3 regions of the Labrys sp. Lb11 genome follow, and region 3 is predicted to be linked to each of the others. Evidence: riboswitches for the same ligand, from Rfam matches in the RefSeq annotation. Region 3 holds a riboswitch; each other region holds the start of a gene.
What was found. A riboswitch is a leader RNA that binds a small molecule or an ion and turns the genes downstream of it on or off. The one in region 3 is predicted to bind cobalamin.
Positions count from the first base shown of each region.

Region 1 (5,286 bases), on a different contig from region 3:
CCAGGCCGGCGAAGGGGCTTGCGCGTCACGCGGGGGAGCGCAAACTGCCGGGGGCAATCCGGTCCGAACGTCTGTGACTCCGGTGCTTTTGGATTTAGGGTAGGATTCTGCCCGCGAGCGAAGGACGGGAACGATGGATCACTCCCTCGGTTATGAGGTGATATTCATCATCGCAATCGTCGTCGGCATCTATCGCATGGCCTTCGATACGTTCGCAAATCGGGCTGGCTATCCCAGGCCATGGGCTTACCTGAAACCAAGCGCGATCGTCGCTTTCATATCGGTTGCCGGATTCACACTTGCAGCCTTGATTTGGTGGGGTGCATGGGGCGAGTACGCGTTTCCCGCCACGATTGGCGCAGTCGCGATCACCGCCGGGCTGCTGTGGCAATTTCGCTTCAAGCGTCGCCGGTGACATGCGGAGCGACTCGCCGGCTCCATGGGTGAAGCTGGCCTGGCCGATGAAGACGAAGGCCTGATCGCCGGACGCACCGCCATCGGCGTCGACGGCGGAGACGTCGATCCTGTCGCCCTGGACGCTGCCGAACTCATGGACCACGTCACGCACGGCCACGGCCAGCGTGCTCTCGGCCGACCCGCGGTCGGCGCCCGCCCGTCCCGGTCAGAACTCCACGCCCTGCTGCGCCTTCACACCGGCGGCGAAATGGTGCTTCACCAGCGTCATTTCGGTCACCAGGTCCGCCGCGGCGATCAGTTCCGGCTTGGCGTTGCGGCCGGTGACGACGACGTGCAGGTCAGGCCGGCGCGCCGCCAGCGCCGCTACCACCGCCGCCAGCGGCAGATAGTCGTAGCGCAGGGCGATGTTGAGCTCGTCGAGCACGAGGAGACGGATGTCCGGATCGGCCATCATCGCCTGCGCCTCGGTCCAGGCGCGCCCGGCCGCAGCCACGTCGCGCTCGCGGTCCTGCGTCTCCCAGGTGAAGCCCTCGCCCATGGTCTTCCAGGTGACGAGGTCGGAGAAGCGCTCCAGCGCGGCCCGCTCGCCGGTCGACCAGGCGCCCTTGATGAACTGCACCACGCCGACGCGCCAGCCATGGCCGAGGGCGCGCAGCATGAGGCCGAAGGCGGCGGTCGACTTGCCCTTGCCGGCTCCGGTATGGACGATCAGCAGCCCCTTCTCGAGGGTCTTGGAGGCCACTTCCGCGTCCTGCACCGCCTTGCGCTTGGCCATCTTCGCCTTGTGGCGGGCCCCGTCGTCCGCTTCGCTCATTTCACCACCATCGGCAGGCCGGAGACCATGAACAGCACGCGGTCGGCCTGCCGTGCCACCCGCTGGTTGAGCCGCCCGGCCTCGTCGCGGAAGGCGCGGGCCAGGGCGTTGTCCGGCACGACGCCGAGGCCGACCTCGTTCGACACCAGGACCACGGGATGGGCGGCAGCGGCCAGGGCCGCCTCGAGCCCGGAGAAAGCCGGCTCGAGCGCCTGTTCGGCCAGCATCAGGTTGGTGAGCCAGAGCGTCAGGCAGTCGACCAGCACCGGGCCCGGCGCCGCGGCCAGGGCGGCGGCGAGCTCGAGCGGCGCCTCCTCGGTGACCCAGCGCCCGTCGCGCCGGCGCCGGTGCTCGGCGATGCGCTCGTGCATCTCCGCGTCGAAGGCCTGCGCCGTGGCGATATAGGTCCAGGGCGGGGGCAGGCGGCCGATCAGCGCCTCGGCATGCGCGCTCTTGCCGGAACGGGCGCCGCCGATGACCAGGGTGAGGCGATCGGGCAGGGCGGTCACGGCTTGTGCAGCGCGGTGACGTTGAAGCCGAGCACGTCGGCGAAGATGGCGATGCCGACGCCGATCGCCACCAGGATGACGCCGGCCAGGAAGAAGCGGATCAGCCGGTCATAGATCGCAAGATCGAGCGAGCTGACATAGAGCATGCCGGCCAGCGCCCGGATCTGCAGGCCGAGGCCGATGCAGATCAGGATCACGGCCGCGATGTCGAGCCAGTTCCAGTCGCCCGGCTGCGAGGCCCAGTTGCTGAGGAAGCCGAGGGAGAAGCCGACGACCACGCCGATCGCGGTCACCGAGCCGTTCCGGAAGGTGGAATCGATGCGCTCCGGCCTGTCGGCGGCCTCCGGCTTTTCCTCGCCGCTCATGTCCGTTGTCCCGTGCCGTGCATGGCTGCGCCGCCTGCCGGCCGAGGCAAGCCTGCGTCGCCTGTGCGATTGACAAGGCTTGTCGCACAGTCCTTTAGTCCGATCCAGACGGTCTCTCGTCCGAGAGTCAAAAGGGAATGCGGTGCGGGGCTCCGGCCCCCAGTCCGCGGCTGCCCCCGCAACTGTGAGCGGCGAGCGGCGCGCCAGGAGGCCACTGGAGCCATCTCCGGGAAGGCGGCGCGTCGCGGCGACCCGCGAGCCAGGAGACCTGCCGTTGCGCATGCCGGTCCGGGCGGGGCGCCCCGGAAGCAACCGGTGCCGGGCTGCCGCCGTCGCGGCGGCTGCAACCGCGCCCCGTGCCGCGCCGCGGCGCAAGGAAAGGCGCAAGGCCCGGCCGATGCGGGACGTCGTGATTCATGTCTGCGTCACCTGCCGGCGCGAGGGCGACGATCCCACCGCGCCGCGCTCCGGGGCACGGCTGCACCAGGCGCTGGCCGAGACGATACCCGCCGCCATGCAGCTCAACCCGGTCGAGTGCCTCGGCAATTGCCGCCGCGCCTGCACCGTTTCCCTGACCGCGCCCGGCGCCTGGACCTATGTGTTCGGCGACCTCACGCCGGACGCCGGCCCCGACATACTGGCCGCCGCCGGCCTGCTCGCCGCCTCCACCGACGGGCTGATGCCCTGGCGCGGCCGGCCCGAACCGTTCAAGCGCGGCATGGTCGCCCGCATCCCGCCCCATCCCTTCCTCAAGGACGCTGCCGAATGAGCACGCTGCAAAAGGTTCCCTGCACCATCGTCACCGGCTTCCTCGGCGCCGGCAAGACCACGCTGATCCGCCACCTCCTGGAGACGGCGAACGGCCGGCGCCTCGCCCTGATCGTCAACGAGTTCGGCGATGTCGGAGTCGACGGCGAGATCCTCAAGGGCTGCGGCATCGAGAGCTGCCCGGCCGAGAACATCGTCGAACTGTCGAACGGCTGCATCTGCTGCACCGTGGCCGACGATTTCGTGCCGGCGCTGGAGGCGCTGCTCGACCGGCCCGAGCGGCCCGAGCATATCGTCATCGAGACATCGGGATTGGCGCTGCCCAAGCCGCTGGTCAAGGCCTTCAACTGGCCGGCGGTGCGCTCGCGCGTCACCGTCGACGGCGTGGTGGCCGTGGTCGACGGCGCGGCCGTGGCGGCCGGACGTTTCGCCGACGATCCGGAGGAACTGAAGCGTCGGGCCGAGGGCGATGCCGCGCTCGACCACGACAACCCGCTGGAGGAGGTCTACGAGGACCAGCTCCTGTGCGCCGACCTGGTGGTGCTCAACAAGGGCGACCTGCTCAGCGCCGAGGAGGCGGCCACCGTCTCCGCCGATATCGTCCGCACCGTGCCGCGCGCCGTGAAGGTGGTGAAGACCGTCCAGGGGCGCATCGACGCCGCCGTGCTGCTCGGCCTCGCTGCCGCGGCCGAGGACGACCTCGCCGCCCGTCCCTCGCACCACGACGCCGAGCCCGAGCACGACCACGACGATTTCGACACCTTCGTCGTCGACCTGCCGGCCGTGGCCGAGCCGGAGGCGCTGGTGGCCCGGCTCAAGGCCGCGGCGGAAACCCACGACATCCTGCGCATGAAGGGCTTCGTCGCCGTCGACGGCAAGCCGATGCGCCTGCTGGTCCAGGGGGTCGGCGCCCGCTTCTCCCACCATTTCGACCGGGCTTGGGGCCCCGGCGAGCCCCGCGCCGGCCGCATCGTGGTGATCGGCGAGAAGGGGCTCGACCGAGCCGCGATCGAGCGGGCGCTGGCTGCCTAGCGGGTGTATGATCGCGGCATGATCCGCTGCGCAGATCGGACGGACCGGAGGGCGTCGCGACACGTCCGGATTGCCGTCGAAGCCTTGCCCCGACACGGTTGCGGCGCGCCGCCGGGCCGTTTGGGACAGGGCGCGTCGCTTCGGGGCAGGCGCTCGGCACGGCCGGCTGCCCCTTCTCCCCGAAGGCTCTTTTCCCGGGCGGCGCCAGGCCGCGGCTGTGCCGGGGGCCGGCAGGTCGCGCTGGTGCGGTAGGACACGATGCATCTTCTCCCGCAGGACACGCGCTCGCTCGACGCCGCCGAGGCGGCGGTCGATCTCGGCCAGGCGCCGGGCGACGTCGTCTTCCTGTCCTTCACCGACAGCGATCTGGCGCTGGCCGCCGCCGGCGGCCTGGAAGGGCTGCGCGTGGCGCCGCTCGCCAGGCTGCGTCACCCGATGTCGGTCGACCTCTATGTCGAGAGCGTCTGCCGTCATGCGCGCGCCATCCTGGTGCGCCTGCTCGGCGGCGTCGACTATTGGCGCTATGGGGCGGAGGAGCTGGGCGCCGTGGCCCGCCGGCACGGCATCGCCCTGGCGCTGCTGCCGGGCGACGGCCGGGCCGATCCCCGCCTCGCCGAGCTCTCCACCGTGGCCGCGGCCGATCTCGAGCGGCTGGAGGCCTATTGGCGGGAGGGGGGCGGCGCCAATGCGGCGGCCGCGTTGCGCCATATCGCCCGGCTCGGCGGCCTCGACCGGGGCGAGGCGCCGCCGCCCGTCGCCCTGCCCAAGCACGGCATCCATGCCGGCCTCCCCGCCGGCGGCGATGCGGCCGGGACCGCGGCAATCGTCTTCTACCGCTCCATCCTGCTTGCGGCCGACACGGCTCCGATCGATGCCCTGGCCGAGGCGCTCGCCGGGCGCGGGCTGGCGGTCACGGCGCTGTTCGTCGGTTCGCTGAAGGACGAGGAGACGGCCGGCTGGATCGAAGCGGAACTGCGGCGCATCCGCCCGGCGGTGATCCTCAACGCCACCGCCTTTTCCGCCCGGCGCGAGAGGGAAGGCTCGGCGCTCGATGCCGCCGGCTGCCCGGTGCTGCAGGTGGTGACGGCCGGCTCGGGCGAGGAGGCCTGGGAAGGCTCGAGCCGCGGCCTGTCCGCCACGGACCTGGCCATGCACGTCGCCCTGCCGGAGCTCGACGGCCGGCTGCTGGCCGGCGTCGTCTCGTTCAAGGCCGAGGTGGAGGAAGGCGGCATCGTCCGCACCGTGCATCGTCCGCACGAGGAGCGCATCGCCGCGGTCGCCGACCGGGCCGCCGCCTGGGCGCGCCTTGCCGCGACGCCGCGCGACCGGCGCCGGCTCGGGCTGATCCTCTCCAACTATCCCGGCGCCGACGGCCGCACCG
Region 1 is NZ_BAAJOT010000001.1:71,066-76,351, forward strand. It holds gene AC27L4_RS00350 (hypothetical protein) at 134-415, shown strand; gene cobO (cob(I)yrinic acid a,c-diamide adenosyltransferase) at 623-1,231, opposite strand; gene cobU (bifunctional adenosylcobinamide kinase/adenosylcobinamide-phosphate guanylyltransferase) at 1,228-1,731, opposite strand; gene AC27L4_RS00365 (hypothetical protein) at 1,737-2,105, opposite strand; cobalamin riboswitch at 2,198-2,395, shown strand; gene AC27L4_RS00370 (DUF1636 family protein) at 2,503-2,874, shown strand; gene cobW (cobalamin biosynthesis protein CobW) at 2,871-3,905, shown strand; gene cobN (cobaltochelatase subunit CobN) at 4,164-5,286, shown strand, end outside.
Region 1: linked by a shared signal. The riboswitch ahead of AC27L4_RS00370 (DUF1636 family protein) and the one ahead of AC27L4_RS22915 (ribonucleoside-diphosphate reductase subunit alpha) in region 3 are both predicted to bind cobalamin.

Region 2 (5,286 bases), on a different contig from region 3:
GCTCGCGCTGGGGCGTCGTCGCCTTCGCCTCCTCGCTCGACCAGGCCGGCCCCTTCGCCCGCACGGTGCGCGACTGTGCCGTCCTGCTGCGGTCCATGGCCGGGCCCGACGCCAAGGACACCACCTCGGTCGACGTGCCGGTGCCGGACTACGAGGCCTCGGTCGGCCGCTCGGTCAAGGGCATGGTCATCGGCATCCCGAAGGAATACCGCATCGACGGCCTGCCGGCCGAGATCGGCGCGCTGTGGCAGCGCGGCGTCGACTGGCTCAGGGCCGCCGGCGCCACCATCCGCGAGATCTCGCTGCCGCACACGAAATACGCCCTGCCGGCCTACTACATCGTCGCCCCGGCGGAAGCCTCGTCCAACCTCGCCCGCTATGACGGCGTGCGCTACGGCCTGCGCGTGCCCGGCCGCGACATCGTCGAGATGTACGAGAACACCCGCGCCGCCGGCTTCGGCGCCGAGGTCAAGCGCAGGGTGATGATCGGCACCTATGTGCTTTCGGCCGGCTACTACGACGCCTACTATGTCCGGGCGCAGAAGGTGCGGACGCTGATCAAGCGCGATTTCGAGCAGGCCTATGCCGCCGGCGTCGATGCGATCCTGACCCCGGCGACGCCCTCCGCCGCCTTCGGCATCGGCGAGAAGGCCGATGCCGATCCGGTGGAGATGTACCTCAACGACGTCTTCACCGTGACCGTGAACATGGCCGGCCTGCCCGGCCTGGCCGTGCCCGCGGGCCTGTCGGCCGACGGCCTGCCGCTCGGCCTGCAGCTGATCGGCCGGGCCTTCGACGAGGAGACCCTGTTCGCCCTCGGCGAGGTGATCGAGCAGGCGGCAGGGCCGCTGCCGCGGCCGAAGGCGTGGTGGGCGTGATGGGCGCCCTCCGGCAGGGCAGGGCGCGCCGCCGTGGCGGCTGAGCGCGCCGATACGCTGGCGGATCTGCGCCGGGAGATCGACCGGATCGATGGCGGCCTGGTCGCCCTGCTGGCCGAGCGCATGGGCATCGTCGAGCGGGTCATCGCCGTGAAGGCGCGCGAGAACCTGCCGGCGCTCATTCCCGATCGGGTGGAGGACGTGGTCGCCCATGTCCGCGGCCTGGCGCAGGCCCGGGGGCTGCCGCCGGATCTGGCCGAAGCCGTGTGGCGCAATCTGATCGACTGGATCTGCCGCTACGAGGCCGAGCATCTCGGCGAATAGGGCCGCCACCGGCTGCCATCGGGGCGGCTTGCCCGGCCCCCGGAACGCAACAGAGGCGAAACGCCGTGCGTTCCGCCTCTGGGCTTGCTTGAAAATTCGGGTCTGGTCCGGCCTTGACGGCCAACCGGCGTCAGGCGCCGCGGACCTCGCGCAGAGTGAGGATCCAGAGCGCCGAGGACCGGACTTCACACCGATGAGACACTGGATCACCTCCTTTCGCTGGTTGACGACGCCTCGAACGTGCCGGCGATTCTCTCGAATCGCAAGGGGGGCATCGCGCCGCATCCAAGGTCGCGCACGGCCTGTTGCACAGCAGCATCACATCTGGGCGCCGGCTTCGTGCCGGAGCAGGAGCAGGGACTGGCCCTTGTAGGCGGCCGGCGAGGCCACCCGATAGCCGCACCGCCGCGCCAGGCGGATCGAGCGCAGGTTCTCCGGGGCGATCAGGCAGGCGCTGCGCACCGGCCCGAAATACGCCTCGCCCCAGGCCAGCATCGCGTGCAGGGCCTCGGTCCCGAACCCCCGGCCCTGGGCCCAGGACGCCAGGATCCAGCCCGCTTCGGGGATGCCGTCGAGCGGCGGCTCGATCTCCCGCCGGAAATCGGCGAACCCGGCCTCGCCGACGAAGCGGCCGGATGCCGTCTCGACGATGGCCCAGTAGCCGTAGCCGAGCAAGGACCACAGTCCGGCATAGCGCAGGAGGCGTCCCCAGGCCTCTTCCCGGGTCAGAGGACGGCCGCCGATGTGGCGCGTGACCTCCGGATCCGCCCACAGCGCGGCCATGGCGTCGAAGTCGCCGATGCCGTGGCCGCGCAGGGTCAGGCGCTCGGTGGCGAGCGTGGGGATGCGATCGGGGCGGTCGGGGTGTGGGGGCATCGGGGGCATCCAGGCAAGGCAGGTTCTCGCGGACCTGCTTGCACGTGTGAGTCTGCGCAGCCTTGATTCTGCATTGAAAAATGCAAATCAAGCGTGGCGAAAGCCACGACAGGCTGCTTGCCCCCACAATGCCGGCTGGCGGGCGGATCGCAAGCGGCGCCTTGCCGGCGGGGCTGCACCTGCGCTATCGCTGCTGCGTCTGGTGCCCGCGCATGCGGGAGAATCGGGAACGCGGTGCCAATCCGCGACGTGCCCAACGCCGTGACGGGGACTGTTCCGGCAGGATGACGCCACTGGCCGCAGGGCCGGGAAGGCGCCGGAACGGGAGGATCCGGAGTCGGAAGACCGGCCAGACGGCAAGCTCTTTCCGCACGGACGGCGGAACGGGCGATCCGGCATGGTGGGGAGACCGATGCCCGAACCTGTTTCCGATCCGATCGACGCCGGTCTCGTCGCGGCCGGTCCGTTCAGCGAAGGCGAGCGCGCCGCGCTCTATCGGGCGATCGAGACGCGCCGCGACGTGCGCGGCCCGTTCCTGCCGCGGCCGATCCCCGGCGACGTCGTCCGGCGGCTGCTGGAGGCGGCGCATCATGCGCCGTCGGTCGGCCTGATGCAGCCGTGGAACTTCCTGCTCATCCGCTCGGAAGCGGTGAAGGAGGAGGTGCGCCGGGCGTTCGAGGCGGCCAACGCCGAGGCCGCCTCGCTGTTCACCGGCGAGCGCGCGGCGCTCTACCGCTCGCTGAAGCTGGAAGGCATCCGGGCCGCGCCGCTCAACATCTGCGTCACCTGCGACCGCTCCCGCGGCGGGCCGGCGGTGCTCGGCCGCACCCACAATCGCGACATGGATCTCCATTCCACCGCCTGCGCCGTGCAGAACCTCTGGCTGGCGGCCCGGGCCGAGGGCATCGGCGTCGGCTGGGTCTCGATCTTCGAGGAGGCGCGGATGCGGGCGATCCTGCGCATCCCCGCCGGCATCGTCATCGTCGCCTATCTCTGCGTCGGCTATGTCGACCGGCTCTACGAGCGGCCGGAGCTGGAGGCGAAGCGCTGGGCCCGGCGGCTGCCGCTCGATGAGCTGGTGTTCGAGGACGGCTGGGGGCAGGCGCCGGCGGCTGAAACTTGATAGGCAGCCCACGACCCTCTATTCGGAAGCCCAGCATTCGATCCCGCCGTCCGGAGCCCCGCCATGACCGCCGCCGTCGACCCCAAGAAGATCATCAAGGGCGCCACCGGCGACTGGGAACTGGTCATCGGCCTGGAGGTCCACGCCCAGGTCACCTCCGAGGCGAAGCTGTTTTCGGGCGCCTCCACCGGTTTCGGCGCCGAGCCCAACAGCCATGTCTCGCTGGTCGACGCTGCCATGCCCGGCATGCTGCCGGTGATCAACGAGGAATGCGTGCGCCAGGCGATCCGCACCGGCCTCGGCCTCAAGGCGCAGATCAACCACAGGTCGGTGTTCGACCGGAAGAACTACTTCTACCCGGATCTGCCGCAGGGCTACCAGATCAGCCAGTACAAGCAGCCGATCGTCGGCGAGGGCACCATTGTCGTCGAGGTGCCGGAGACGGGCGAGACGCTGACGGTCGGCATCGAGCGTCTGCACCTGGAGCAGGACGCCGGCAAGTCGCTGCACGACCAGCACCCCTCGATGTCCTTCGTCGACCTGAACCGTTCGGGCGTGGCGCTGATGGAGATCGTCTCCAAGCCGGACCTGCGCTCGTCCGACCAGGCGCGCGCCTATGTGACCAAGCTGCGCACCATCCTGCGCTATCTCGGCACCTGCGACGGCGACATGGACAAGGGCAACCTGCGCGCCGACGTCAACGTCTCCGTGCGCCGGCCGGGCGAGCCCTTCGGCACGCGCTGCGAGATCAAGAACGTCAACTCGATCCGCTTCATCGGCCAGGCGATCGAGACCGAGGCGCGCCGCCAGATCGCCATCCTCGAGGATGGCGGCGTCATCGAGCAGGAGACGCGCCTCTACGATCCCGGCAAGGGCGAGACGCGCTCCATGCGTTCGAAGGAGGAAGCGCACGACTATCGCTACTTCCCCGACCCCGACCTGTTGCCGCTCGAGTTCGACCAGGCCTATGTCGACGCGCTGGCCAAGGACCTGCCCGAACTTCCGGATGCCAAGAAGGCGCGCTTCATCGCCGATTACGGCCTGTCGCCCTATGACGCCGGCGTGCTGGTGGCCGAGCGCGAATCGGCTGACTTCTTCGAAGCCGTGGCCAGGGGCCGCGACGGCAAGGCGGCGGCCAACTGGGTGATCAACGAGCTGTTCGGCCGTCTGAACAAGGAAGGCAAGGACATCGCCTCTTCGCCGGTCTCGGCGGCGCAGCTCGGCGGCATCGTCGACCTGATCGGCGAAGGCACGATCTCCGGCAAGATCGCCAAGGACCTGTTCGAGATCGTCTGGAGCGAGGGCGGCGACCCGCGCACCCTGGTCGAGGCTCGCGGCATGAAGCAGGTCACCGACACCGGCGCGATCGAGGCGGCGGTCGATGCGGTGATCGCCGCCAACCCCGACAAGGTCGAGCAGGTGAAGGCGAAGCCCACCATGCTCGGCTGGTTCGTCGGCCAGGTCATGAAGCAGACGGGCGGCAAGGCGGCGCCGGGGGCCGTCAACGACCTGCTGAAGAGCAAGCTCGGCATCTGAGCCGCCTTCCCAATGACCCTTGCCCTCACCTTCCTGGGGTTTCCCGCCCGCCTCGACGGCGGGCGCGCACCCCGGATCGTGCTCTTCGGGGCCGGCCACGGCAGCACCTATCCCGCCAGGGACAGCAGCGGCTATGCCCTCGCGCCCGACGCCATCCGTGCCGCCAGCCAGGTCGACGCGGGCCTCGTCGAGCATTGGGACTTCGATCTCGACGGTCCCCTGTTCGACGGCAAGCCGCCTTCATGCGTCGATGTCGGCAATATTCCGACCGTGATGCATGACAATGCAGGGAATCGAGCCGGGATCGAGGAGAAGACGCGGGACGTGCTGGCATCGGGCGCCGTGCCGATCCTGCTCGGTGGCGATGATTCCGTTCCGATCCCCTTCCTCGCCGGCTTTGCCGACCACGGGCCGATCTGGATCCTGCAGATCGATGCCCATATCGACTGGCGCGACGAACTGCATGGCGAACGCCACGGCTATTCCAGCCCGATGCGCCGCGCCAGCGAGATGGGGCATGTCGCCGGCATCGTGCAGGTCGGCATGCGC
Region 2 is NZ_BAAJOT010000005.1:394,835-400,120, forward strand. It holds gene gatA (Asp-tRNA(Asn)/Glu-tRNA(Gln) amidotransferase subunit GatA) at 1-878, shown strand, start outside; gene AC27L4_RS20445 (chorismate mutase) at 912-1,202, shown strand; gene AC27L4_RS20450 (GNAT family N-acetyltransferase) at 1,521-2,078, opposite strand; cobalamin riboswitch at 2,262-2,446, shown strand; gene bluB (5,6-dimethylbenzimidazole synthase) at 2,491-3,201, shown strand; gene gatB (Asp-tRNA(Asn)/Glu-tRNA(Gln) amidotransferase subunit GatB) at 3,265-4,737, shown strand; gene AC27L4_RS20465 (agmatinase) at 4,750-5,286, shown strand, end outside.
Region 2: linked by a shared signal. The riboswitch ahead of bluB (5,6-dimethylbenzimidazole synthase) and the one ahead of AC27L4_RS22915 (ribonucleoside-diphosphate reductase subunit alpha) in region 3 are both predicted to bind cobalamin.

Region 3 (5,286 bases):
CGGCCGCGAGGTCGGTCGAGGCGGCGATCGCGTGGAACGAGATCGCCTCCATGCTCTCGTCGGCAAAGCGCGCGGCCGCCTCGGAGGCATAGGGCAGGCGCAGCGTGTAGAGCGCGTCCTGGAACCCCATCAGGCCGAGGCCGACCGGCCGGTGCCGCAGGTTCGAGCGCCGCGCCTCGGGAATGGTGTAGAAGTTGATGTCGATGACGTTGTCGAGCATGCGCATCGCCGTCGCCACCGTCCGCGCCAGCCGGTCCCGGTCCAGGCCTGCGGCGGTGACGTGGCTGGCGAGGTTGATCGAGCCGAGATTGCAGACCGCCACCTCCTCGTCCGAGGTGTTGAGCGTGATCTCGGTGCACAGGTTCGAGGAGTGCACCACGCCGGCATGGCCCTGGGGCGAGCGGATGTTGCAGGGATCCTTGAAGGTGATCCAGGGGTGCCCGGTCTCGAACAGCATGGTCAGCATGCGCCGCCAGAGGTCGACGGCCCGCACGGTGCGGAACACCTTGACCTCGCCGCGGGCGGCGCGGGCCTCGTGCGCCTCGTAGGCGGCCTTGAAGGCGGGGCCGTGGAGCTCGTGCAGGTCCGGCGTCTCGTCGGGGGAGAACAGCGTCCAGGGACCGTCGGCCTCGATCCGCTCCATGAACAGGTCCGGCACCCAGTTGGCCGTGTTCATGTCGTGAGTGCGGCGGCGGTCGTCGCCGGTGTTCTTGCGCAGGTCGAGGAACTCCTCGATGTCGACGTGCCAGGTCTCTAGATAGGCGCAGACGGCGCCCTTGCGCTTGCCGCCCTGGTTGACCGCGATGGCCGTGTCGTTGGCGACCTTCAGGAACGGCACCACGCCCTGGCTCTCGCCGTTCGTGCCCTTGATGTGGGCGCCGAGGCCGCGCACCCGCGTCCAGTCATTGCCGAGGCCGCCGGAATATTTGGCGAGCAGGGCATTGTCCTTCACGGCTTTGAAGATGCCGTCGAGGTCGTCGGCGACGGTGGTGAGGAAACAGGAGGAGAGCTGCGGCCGGGTGGTGCCGGCATTGAACAGCGTCGGCGTCGAGGCCATGAAGTCGAACGAGGAGAGCAGGCGGTAGAACGCGATCGCCTTGGCCTCGCGGTCGATCTCGCGCAGGGCGAGCCCCATCGCCACCCGCATGAAAAAGGCCTGCGGCAGCTCGAAGCGCCGGCCGTGCCTGTGCAGGAAGTAGCGGTCGTAGAGGGTCTGCAGGCCGAGATACTGGAAGGAGAGGTCGCGCTCGGGCAGCAGCGCCGCCGCCAGCCGCGGCAGGTCGAAGCGGCCGAGCTCCGGGTCGAGCAGCTCGGCGGCGATGCCGGCGCGGACATAGGCGGGGAAATACTCGGCGTAGCGCCCGGCCATTTCTGCCTGGGTGGCGTCCTGGTGTCCGCCATGCACGGCCGACAGCGCCTCGCCCCGCAGCCGGTCGAGCAGCAGCCGTGCGCTGGCATAGGCGTAGTTCGGCTCGGTCTCGATCAGGGTGCGGGCGGCGAGCACCGGGGCGAGCCCGAGCTCGTCCTCGGTGATGCCGTCATAGAGGTTGCGCCGGGTCTCGGCGAGGATGGCCTCGGTCGAGACGTCGGCGAGGTCCTGGCAGGCCTCCGCCACCACCGCCTGCAGCCGGCGGACGTCGAGCGGCACCAGGCTCCCGTCCGCCATGCGCATCCGCAGGGCCGGCGCCGCATCCACGATCGCCTGGGTGCTGCGCGCCCGCTCGGCGGCCCGTTCCTCGCGGTAGAGCACATAGGCACGGGCGACCTTGTGATGGCCGCCGCGCATCAGCGCCAGCTCGACCTGGTCCTGCACGTCCTCGATGTGGAAGGCTCGGCCGGCATCGGCCCGCCGGGTCAGCGCCGCGACGACCTCGGCGGTCAGTCCCTCGACGATCTCGTGGATGCGGCGCGAGGCGGCGGCCTGGCTGCCCTCGACCGCCAGGAAGGCCTTGGTCAGCGCCACGGCGATCTTGGCGGGCGCGAAGGGCGTGACGGCGCCGTTGCGGCGGATGACCTGGTAGCCCGGTCCCGCGGTCGGCTGCTGCCGCTCTGCCGGCATGGCCGGCCGGCGCCGGTCGGGAGCTTCGGTTTCAAGATGGATGGACATTCGGCAAACCCCAAATCTGGAGGCTTGGGCCGAGGAACGCATGCTGCGCCCGCGCGGGACGGCCGCGCGGCGGGCAAGGCGATCCGTCGGGGCACCCCGCCCGAGGACAGACAGACGGCCATGGGCAGGTCTCCTGGCTCGCGGGTCGTGGTCTCCTGCCGGTCTTCCCGGCTTTGCTCGCCAGTGACGCTGGTTGGCAGGAAACTCGCCGCTTACAGTTGCGGGGGCAGCCCCGGCCTCGCCGGCGCCTCTCGCAAGGCGCCCGCCCACCGGATTCCCTCTTAGCCGCGGACGCGCAATGACGAATCCGCAGACCCATGACTGCTAGATATGGTGGCCGTACTTGCCGGGGCCGTCAATATGCAGGAGAGACGGCCCCCACCTTTCTCATCGGGCTATTCGGCCGCCTCGGCGACCGGCATGTAGTTGAGGATGGGCGAGAGCCAGCGCTCGACCTCGCGCACCGGCATGGCCTTGCGCGCGGCATAGTCCTCGACCTGGTCGCGCTCGATCTTCGACACGCCGAAATAATGGGCGTCGGGGTGGGCGAGATAGAGGCCCGAGACCGAGGAGCCCGGCCACATGGCGAAGCTCTCGGTGAGGCGGACGCCGATCCGCGCCTCGGCGTCGGTGAGGTGGAACAGCGTCGCCTTCTCGGTGTGGTCGGGCTGGGCGGGATAGCCCGGCGCCGGACGGATGCCGCGATAGGGCTCCTCGACCAGCTCGTCCGGGCCGAAAGCCTCGTCCGGCGCATAGCCCCAGAGCTCGCGCCGCACGCGCTGGTGCATGGCCTCGGCGAAGGCCTCGGCGAAGCGGTCGGCCAGGGCCTTGACCATGATCGAGGCATAGTCGTCATTGGCGCGGGCAAAGCGCTCGGCGATCGCCTCCTCCTCGATCCCGGCGGTGACGACGAAGGCGCCGACATAGTCGGGCTTGCCGCTGTCCTCCGGCGCGACGAAGTCGGACAGCGCCAGGTTGGGCCGGCCGTCGCGCTTCGCCAGTTGCTGGCGCAGGGTGAAGAAGGTGGCGAGCGTCTCGCGCCGGTCCTCGCCCGTGAACAGGCGGATATCGTCGCCGACGGCCCCGGCCGGCCAGAAGCCGACCACCGCCTTGGGCCGGAACCACTGCTCGGCCACGATCCTGTCGACCATCGCCCGGGCGTCCTCGAACAGCTGGCGCGCCGCCGCTCCCTGCTTCTCGTCATCCAGGATGGCGGGATAGCGCCCCTTCAGTTCCCAGGTCTGGAAGAAGGGCGTCCAGTCGATGTAGCGGGCGAGCTCGGCGAGATCGTAGGTCTCGAACACCTTCGTGCCGAGGAAGGACGGTTTCGGCGGGTCATAGGCGGCCCAGTCGATCGCATGCGCGTTGGCGCGGGCGCGGGCGATCGGCAGGCGCAGCTTCTCCGCCTCGTTGCGGGCATGAGCGGCTGCGACCTTGACATATTCGGCCCGCACGGTCTGGCGATAGTCGGGGCCGGCCTCGGGCGACAGCAGGCTGGAGACCACGCCGACGGCCCGGCTGGCATCGGTGACGTAGACGGCCTGGCCGCGCTCGTAGCGCGGATGGATCTTCACCGCCGTGTGGACACGGCTGGTCGTCGCCCCGCCGATCAGCAGGGGAATGTCGAAGCCCTCGCGCTCCATCTCGGCGGCGACATGCGCCATCTCGTCGAGCGAGGGCGTGATCAGGCCGGACAGGCCGATGATGTCGACCTTCCGCTCGCGGGCGGTCTCGAGGATCTTCGCCGACGGCACCATGACGCCGAGATCGATGATCTCGTAGTTGTTGCAGGCCAGCACGACGCCGACGATGTTCTTGCCGATGTCATGGACGTCGCCCTTGACGGTCGCCATCAGGATCCGGCCGGCGCTCCTGCGCTCGCCGCCGCCGTTGGCCGCCTTCTCAGCTTCCATATAGGGCAGCAGCACGGCCACGGCCTGCTTCATCACCCGGGCCGACTTGACCACCTGCGGCAGGAACATCCGGCCGGAGCCGAACAGGTCGCCGACCACGTTCATGCCGGCCATCAGCGGGCCCTCGATCACGTGCAGCGGCCGCTCGGCTGCCAGGCGCGCCTCTTCGGTATCCCTCTCGATATAGTCGGTGATGCCGTTGACCAGGGCATGCTCCAGGCGCTTCTCGACCGGCCAGTCCCGCCAGGCGAGATCCTGCGCCTTGGCCTCGCGGGCGCCGGCGCCCTTGAAGCGCTCGGCCAGGGCGAGCAGGCGCTCGGTCGCGTCCTCGCGGCGGTTGAGCACCACGTCCTCGCAGGCCTCGCGCAGCTCGGGGTCGATCGACTCGTAGACCGCGAGCTGGCCGGCATTGACGATGCCCATGTCCATGCCCGCCTGGATGGCATGGTAGAGGAACACGGCATGCATGGCCTCGCGCACCGGCTCGTTGCCGCGGAACGAGAAGGAGAGGTTGGAGACGCCGCCGGAGATGTGGGCATGCGGCAAGGTCTGCCGGATGGCGCGGGTCGCCTCGATGAAGGCGACGCCGTAGCCGGCATGCTCCTCGATGCCGGTGGCGACCGCGAAGATGTTGGGGTCGAAGACGATGTCCTCGGGCGGAAAGCCCGCTTCCTCGGTCAGGAGCCTGTAGGCGCGGGTGCAGATCGCGACCTTGCGCTCGTAGCTGTCGGCCTGGCCCTGTTCGTCGAAGGCCATCACCACCACGGCGGCGCCATAGGCCCGCACCAGCCGGGCATGGTGGAGGAAGGCGTCCTCGCCCTCCTTCATCGAGATCGAGTTGACCAGCGGCTTGCCCTGCACGCATTTGAGGCCGGCTTCGATGATCGAGAACTTGGAGGAATCGATCATCACCGGCACGCGGGCGATGTCCGGCTCGGCGGCGACGAGGTTGAGGAACTCGACCATCGCCTTTTCCGAATCGATCAGGCCCTCGTCCATGTTGATGTCGATGACCTGGGCGCCGTTGGCCACCTGATCGCGCGCCACCTCGAGCGCCGCCGCGTAGTCGCCGGCGGTGATCAGCTTGCGGAACCTGGCCGAGCCGGTGACGTTGGTGCGCTCGCCGACATTGACGAAGGGGATGTCGGTGGTGAGCGTGAAGGGTTCCAGTCCGGAAAGCCGCATCAGCGGCACGTGCTCGGGAATGGCTCGCGGCTTGTGCCGGGCGACGGCCGCGGCAATGGCGCGGATATGCTCGGGCGTGGA
Region 3 is NZ_BAAJOT010000006.1:200,069-205,354, forward strand. It holds gene AC27L4_RS22915 (ribonucleoside-diphosphate reductase subunit alpha) at 1-2,059, opposite strand, end outside; cobalamin riboswitch at 2,214-2,441, opposite strand; gene metH (methionine synthase) at 2,503-5,286, opposite strand, start outside.